DNA from 3 places in the Kitasatospora sp. NPDC056138 genome. Region 1 is predicted to be linked to each of the others. Evidence: riboswitches for the same ligand, from Rfam matches in the RefSeq annotation. Region 1 holds a riboswitch; each other region holds the start of a gene.
The links. Region 1 has a riboswitch for cyclic di-AMP ahead of ACFC1R_RS29490 (transglycosylase family protein). Riboswitches for the same ligand answer to the same signal wherever they lie in the genome.

Region 1 (2,194 bases):
TGCGCCGCTGGTCACGGCCAAGCTGGGCATCCCCACCGTCGTCCACAACTTCGGTGTGATGCCCGGGCTCCCGATGGTCGGCCAGCTGGCCGAGGTACTCGCCGACGAGTACCGCGCGCACGGCCTGACCGGGCCTGCCGAGAGCACCGTGCTCGACGTCGTCCCGGCCTCCCTCGGCGGCGACGGCACCGGCTGGCGAGTCCGCTACGTCCCCTTCAACGGCGGCGGCACCGTCCCCGCGGACCTCCTCGGCCGCAGCGAGCGCCGCCGGATCGCGGTCACCCTCGGCACGGTGCTCACCGAGTACGCCGGGGTCAGCCCGATCGCCTGGCTGACCGAACAGGCCGCGGAGGTGGACGCCGATTTCCTGCTCGCCGTCGGCGACACGGACCTCGCCCCGCTGGGCACGCTGCCCGACAACATCCGCCCGCTGCCGTGGACCCCGCTCGCCCAACTCCTCGACGCCAGCGACGCCGTGATCCACCACGGCGGCTCCGGGACCATGCTCACCGCGGCCGTCGCCGGTGTCCCGCAGCTCATCCTGCCGCAGGGCGCCGACCACTTCATCAACGCGGACGCCGCCGAGGCCAGGGGCTTCGCCCTGCGCGCGGACAGCAGCACCGTGGACGCCGCACTGCTCACCCGCCTGCTCGACGACCGGAAGCTGCGTGAGGCGGCCGACGGCATGCAGACCGAGATCGCCGACATGCCGTCGCCCGCGGCCCTGGTCGCCGACTTCGAGCAGCTGCACCGCGGCCAGCGCTGAGGCCGGCCACGGCCGCGGCCACGCCCTCGCCGATCCGGCCCAGGCCCAGGCCCAGCTCCACGGACTCCACGGCCGGATCGGCACGTTCGACCGCCTGGTCGAGCGGCACGCTTCGGGGCGCGGGAGCGACCGTACGGCTCCCCGTGCCCCGGCGTGTCGACGGCCCTGCACCAGCGGCCCTGTGTCGCCTGCCCGCACCGGGCTTCCGGTCCGGCACCGGGCCGGAAGCCGTGGTCAGCGCGGGTTTCGGCGACGCGCTGGACAGGTGTCGTGATTTTTGTGTGATGTTCAGGATGCGGGCTTGTTATCGAGGTGATGATCCCTCTAGTCTCCCTGCAGTCCGCTTTTGCGGGCTCCCGGACGCAGTACGCCGAGTCCTGCCCACCACGCGTTCCGGGACACCGAGCAAACCCCTGGGCAGGAGCGGGGGACCCAGGTTAGTTGCCGCCCCCAACGGCTTGGGGTGAAGCCGCGTACCCACGCGGCCGGGCCACCTCCCGGTCCGAACCCGACAGCTCACCTCGCAGGCGTACGGAGAGGAACGTCCCGTGGTCTTTTCCGGTTCCGGCCGTCACCGCCGTCCCACCCAGGCCGATCGCGCCGTCGCCGCCGCCGGAGTGGCGAGTGTGGGCCTGGCGCTTCCGCTGCTCACCGCCGCCGGGGCGCACGCCGCTCCCGTCAAGACCTGGGACGCCGTGGCCCAGTGCGAGACCGGCGGCAACTGGAGCAGCGATGACGGCAACGGTCACTACGGCGGCCTCGGTCTGACCCAGCGCACCTGGGTCGCCTACGGGGGCGACAAGCTCGCCGCCGAACCCGACCACGCCACCAAGAACCAGCAGATAACCGTGGCCGAGCGCGTCCTCGCCGACTCCGGCCCCGGTACCTGGTCCAAGTGCGCCGAGGAGGTCGGCCTGACCGGCGGCACTCCCGCGACGAAGACCACGCCCACCCCGGCGCCTTCGGCCACGCCCACCTCGACGCCTTCGGCCACGCCCACCCCCGTGCCGAGCACCACCCCCGCTTCCCCGACGGCCACGCCCACTCCGAGTGCGCCCGCCGCCGACAGCAGCAGCCCCGCGCCGGGCACCCCCGCGCCGCCGTTCCCCGGCAGAGCGGGCTACGACCCGGCCAACGGCGTGTACTGGTACCAGGACGGCGGCGTCTGGCACTGGACCATCCAGCACGACGTCTACATCCAGCACATGAACGCGACCGCCCCGTCCTCGGCCCCCAGTGCAACTCCGGGCACGGGTACGGGTACCGGTGCGGTGACGCCGGGCCCGACGGACCCGGCCGCCCCCCAGACGTCGCAGTCGCCGCAGTCCGACAGCCCCACGACGGGTGCGTCCACCCCCGCGCCGTCGGCACCGGGCACGCCCGCCACCGGCTCCGCGACCGCCACGCCGCAGGTTCCGGGCACGCCCG
Region 2 (2,194 bases), on a different contig from region 1:
CGGGCCAGCCGCTGCGTGCCCGGCAGGGGGGAACGGCGGTGCATCGACATCGGGGCGGCTGCTCCATTCGTCCTCGGCTAAGGTCCGGGGCCAGACGTTAGCGAGTCCGGAGGATCTAGTCCAAACCCCTGTAACACCGAATATTTGGCCACTAATAGGACATCAACTCGACTTTCCGGAAACGCCGCAGGCCCGGCCCCCACGGGGAGGGCCGGGCCTGCGGTCGATCGGGTACGGGTCAGACCCGGACGATCGCCGAGATGGGCAGCACGGTGGCGCTCATGTACTGGACGGGCTTGCCGGCCCGCGGCGCGTGGATGACCTGACCGCCGCCCACGTACATGCCGACGTGGTGCTGGTCGTCGTAGAAGATGATCAGGTCACCGGGACGGGCGTTGGAGATGTCGGTGCCCATGTTGGTGCCGGCCGAGGCCTGCTCCTGCGAGGTGCGCGGCAGCGAGACACCGGCCTTGGCGTACGCCCACTGCATCAGACCCGAGCAGTCGAAGGCGTCCGGACCGGTGGCACCCCAGAGGTAGGGCTTGCCCTCCTGCGACTCGGCGGCGGCCACCGCGGCGGCGGCGTACGAACCGGACGGCACGTTGACGCTGCCGCCGGCCCTGCTGCCACCGCTCTTGCTGCTGCTGCCTGAACCACCGGAACCACCTGAACCACCGGAGGAGAGGTCGGCGCGGCTGCTGTCGCGCGAGGCGCGGGCGCTGGCGGCCGCATCGGCGGCGGCCTTGTCCTGGGCGGCCTGCAGCGCCTCGCGCTCCTGCTGGGTCAGGGTGTCGAGCAGCGCCTTGGCCTGCGCCAGCTTGGCCTGGACCTCGTCCTTCGACGTCTTCAGGTCCTTGGTGGTGGCATCCAGCTCGGCCAGCTTCTGCTGGGCTTCGGCCTTCTGCTGGTCGAGCTTCTCCTGCTCGCCCTTGAGCGTCTTGAGCGCATCGGCCTGCGAGAGGCCGACCTGCTGGATCGAGTCGGCCCTGGAGAGGAAGGAGTCCGGCGAGCTGGAGAGCATCAGCTGGACCGTCGGGGAGATGCCACCGTTGCGGTACTGCTCCGCCGCGATCTCGGCGAGCCCCTGCTGGACGGTGCTCACCCGATCCTGCTGCCGAGCCACCTGGTCCTGCAGGTCACTGACCTGCTTCTGCAGGGTCTGCTGCTTCTCGGTCGCCGCGTTGAACTTCTCGGTGGCGGCCTCGGCCTGCCCGTCGAGCTGGTCGACCTGGGTCGCGACCTCGTCCTTGGTCGGCTTCGGGTCGGCGTGCGCACCGGTCTGTGCGGAGAGCGCCACCGCGGTCGCGGCCGCCGCGGTCAGGATGGTGACGCGGGTACGGCTTGCAGGCTTGGGACGACGATGGGACGCCACGAAGGCGGACTCCTTCTTCCTACGTCCGCCTACCGGGTGAGCTGACGGGTTCGGGCTGGAAGAGATGCCCTACGACGCCTCACCGGCCACCGTCCACGACGGCCGGCCGACCTGGCGCCGATTCACCCCGAGGAACGTGGTTCCCCGGCTCCGATCCGCAGCACCCCTGATGGGGCTTCCCCGTAAGGCAGTTGGACTGCCCCGCTGCCTCTCGGACTCGGCGGGAACCCCCGCCGCCACCCTGATTGAGTGATCGACTGTGCGGTGGTTCAGGTCACGACACTAGTAACGAAACCGTGATCCGTTCAAATCCTTGTCAGAAAAAATTCTGAATCACCGACAAGTTCGTTTGTGAATCGACCCGGAGTGACGGTCCCGGCACGATCGGCTGACGGACTTTCAGCGGAAAGGCCCGCGGAAGTGCTCTGCATCACAGGACGATTTCGGCGGCCGAACACCGCGTGCCCGACCCCGGCAGCTGTCGGCCGTCAGACGCGGCGGATGGTGAGGATCGACATCGCGTCCGCCTGCATCGTCCGCACCACGTCACCGGTGTGCGGGGCGTGCACCACCATGCCGTTGCCGATGTACATCCCGACGTGGTGCGCGTCATTGCCGTAGATGACCAGGTCGCCGGGCTGCGCCTGGGCGAGCGAGGGCACCTTGGTCCCGACGCTGGCCTGCTCCTGCGAGGTGCGCGGCAGCGAGACACCGGCCTGCGCGTAGGCCCACTGCATCAGACCCGAGCAGTCGAACGTGCTCGGCCCCTCGGCGCCCCAGACGTAGTCCGAGCCGCGCTTGTTCAACGCCGCGGCGACCGCG
Region 3 (2,194 bases), on a different contig from region 1:
CAGCCGGCCAACTGCTCGTTGCCGAAGCCGAAGACCGCCGCCGGGCCCTGGATCGCCTGCCAGCCGGCCAGCTCGGCGGGCCGGTAGTGGTCGCCGTGCTCACCCCGGTGCTCCAGCAGCTCCACCACGGTGGAGGCGGTGGTGGTGGCCCACATCTTCACGGCGTTGTCGAGCTTCTCCTCCTCGGTCTTGCCGAGTCCTGCCGCGCAGTCCCAGACCACCGGGGCGTCCGCGCGGCCGAGGTCGAGGACGAAGCCGAGGTCCACGTGACCGCTCCCGCCGTCCCCCGGGTGCTCACGGACGGCCACCGCCGTGGTCCCCGGACCCCGGACCACCTCGCCGTCCACCGTGAACTCCACGCCGAACTGCGCCATTTCGCGGACCACGCTGCGCTGGATGACGGCCATTCGGTCCTGCGGACGCACGGGCGGGCTCCTAGCTCGAATAAATGATCGGTAAGTCGAACGCGAGGCGAGATTATCGGCCGCGGGCCCCGGCGGGAAACGGACCGTCAGTTACGCCGGGTGCGGGCGGGGTGACGGAGGTCACCGGGGATTCTTCCGGGGGTGCCGGAGCGTGCCCGAATGCGTGCAGACGGTGTGATTCGTGACCATCTGTACCAATCTGTCCGGCCGATCGTGACGGCGGGGGCTGCACAGAGCAGTCCGCCCTGGCCGGAGAGTGACCTCGGGCCCCGATGTCTTTATGTCTTCCTTATGTCCGGACTGAGACGGGCTTGCTCTGTGTACGTCGGATCGGTTTTTCTACTCACCCAGCCCGGCCACCGTCCGGGTCGGCCCGCCGGGTGGAACGCCGAGTCCTGCCGCTGCCCGGGGGCTGCACTTCAGCGCAGTGCACGGCAGGAGCGGGGGACCCACAGGTAAGTCGCCGAGCCCGGAGATCCGGGACGGCTAGGGGTGAAGCCGCATCCGTGCGGCCGGGCTACTCCCTGCCCGAACCCGACAGCTCACCTCGCAGGCGTCGGAGAGGACTCCCCCCATGTCCGCACAGGACAACCGTCGTTCCCGCCTGCCCCGATTCGCCCGCCTCGCGGTCGTCGCCGGTGTGACCGGTGCCGCTCTCGCGCTGCCCGCCACCGTGGTGACCGCCCAGGCCGCCCCGGCCTACACCTCTCCGGTGGCCAACCCGCACCTCGGCACCCCGTACCACGCGGCCGGTTCCGCATGGGCCAGCGGCTACCACACCGGGGTGGACTTCCTGGTCGCCACCGGCACCACCGTCAAGGCGGTCACCACCGGCACCGTGGTCGCCACCGGCTGGGGCGGCTCGTACGGCAACCAGGTCGTGATCAGGCACACCGACGGCAAGTACTCCGAGTACGCCCACCTCTCGGCGATCACCGTGAAGACCGGGCAGTCCGTGGGGACCGGCCAGCAGATCGGCCGCTCCGGCGCCACCGGCAACGTCACCGGCCCGCACCTGCACTTCGAGGTCCGCACCGGCCCGGCGTACGGCTCCGACATCAACCCGGTGAGCTACCTCGCCGCCCACGGCGTCCGGGTCTGACGCACCCCCGGTCACATCCCGCCCCGCTGCCGTGCGCCGCGTGCCACCGCGGTCCCGCCGCAGCGCTCCCCGTCGCGGCGGGGGAGGGGTGGGGCGGACCGGCTGCAGGACGTCGCGGTGGCAGGAGCGGGCCGTCCGGGCCCCTGGGGAGTGGGCCCGTGCGCTGCCGCCGGCCCGGCCTTCGGGCGGATCCGGCCGCGCGGGCCGGCGCCGACCTGACGCCGGCACAGACGACTTCGGGCCCCTGGCCGACGGTCAATCCGGGGGGCAGGGGCCCCGATTGGTTTGAGCGGGTGACGAGAATCGAACTCGCGTGACCAGTTTGGAAGACTGGGGCTCTACCATTGAGCTACACCCGCATGCCGGAACTGCGCACACGACGCCCCCGAGCACCTGTCGGTCACGAGGACGGGGTCAGCCTACCTGGTTCGGTCGGTTGCTTGCACACTGCTTTCGGTTCCGGGCATGTCCGACGGCCTCGCGATATAGCGGCGAGGGCGGACCGGCCGACGTGTACGCTTCCTCTCGGCACCACGGGGTGTGGCGCAGTTTGGTAGCGCGTCCGCTTTGGGAGCGGAAGGCCGTCGGTTCGAATCCGGTCACCCCGACAGTGCGGCAGGGTCTCGTCTGAGGGCGGGGCCCTGTTGGCTTTCCCGGGACTCCTGGC

Region 2: another riboswitch for cyclic di-AMP. It lies ahead of ACFC1R_RS05805 (NlpC/P60 family protein); the one in region 1 lies ahead of ACFC1R_RS29490 (transglycosylase family protein).
Region 3: another riboswitch for cyclic di-AMP. It lies ahead of ACFC1R_RS29280 (M23 family metallopeptidase); the one in region 1 lies ahead of ACFC1R_RS29490 (transglycosylase family protein).

Annotation. Positions count from the first base shown of each region.
Region 1 covers NZ_JBHJVK010000061.1:42,107-44,300, forward strand. The annotation lists gene ACFC1R_RS29485 (nucleotide disphospho-sugar-binding domain-containing protein) at 1-766, shown strand, start outside; cyclic di-AMP (ydaO/yuaA leader) riboswitch at 1,156-1,310, shown strand; gene ACFC1R_RS29490 (transglycosylase family protein) at 1,315-2,194, shown strand, end outside.
Region 2 covers NZ_JBHJVK010000005.1:179,643-181,836, reverse strand. The annotation lists gene ACFC1R_RS05810 (NlpC/P60 family protein) at 1-50, opposite strand, end outside; gene ACFC1R_RS05805 (NlpC/P60 family protein) at 239-1,372, opposite strand; cyclic di-AMP (ydaO/yuaA leader) riboswitch at 1,383-1,559, opposite strand; gene ACFC1R_RS05800 (NlpC/P60 family protein) at 1,861-2,194, opposite strand, start outside.
Region 3 covers NZ_JBHJVK010000060.1:41,350-43,543, forward strand. The annotation lists gene ACFC1R_RS29275 (DUF6348 family protein) at 1-425, opposite strand, end outside; cyclic di-AMP (ydaO/yuaA leader) riboswitch at 839-994, shown strand; partial or broken gene ACFC1R_RS29280 (M23 family metallopeptidase) at 1,144-1,527, shown strand; tRNA gene ACFC1R_RS29285 (tRNA-Gly) at 1,816-1,886, opposite strand; tRNA gene ACFC1R_RS29290 (tRNA-Pro) at 2,062-2,135, shown strand.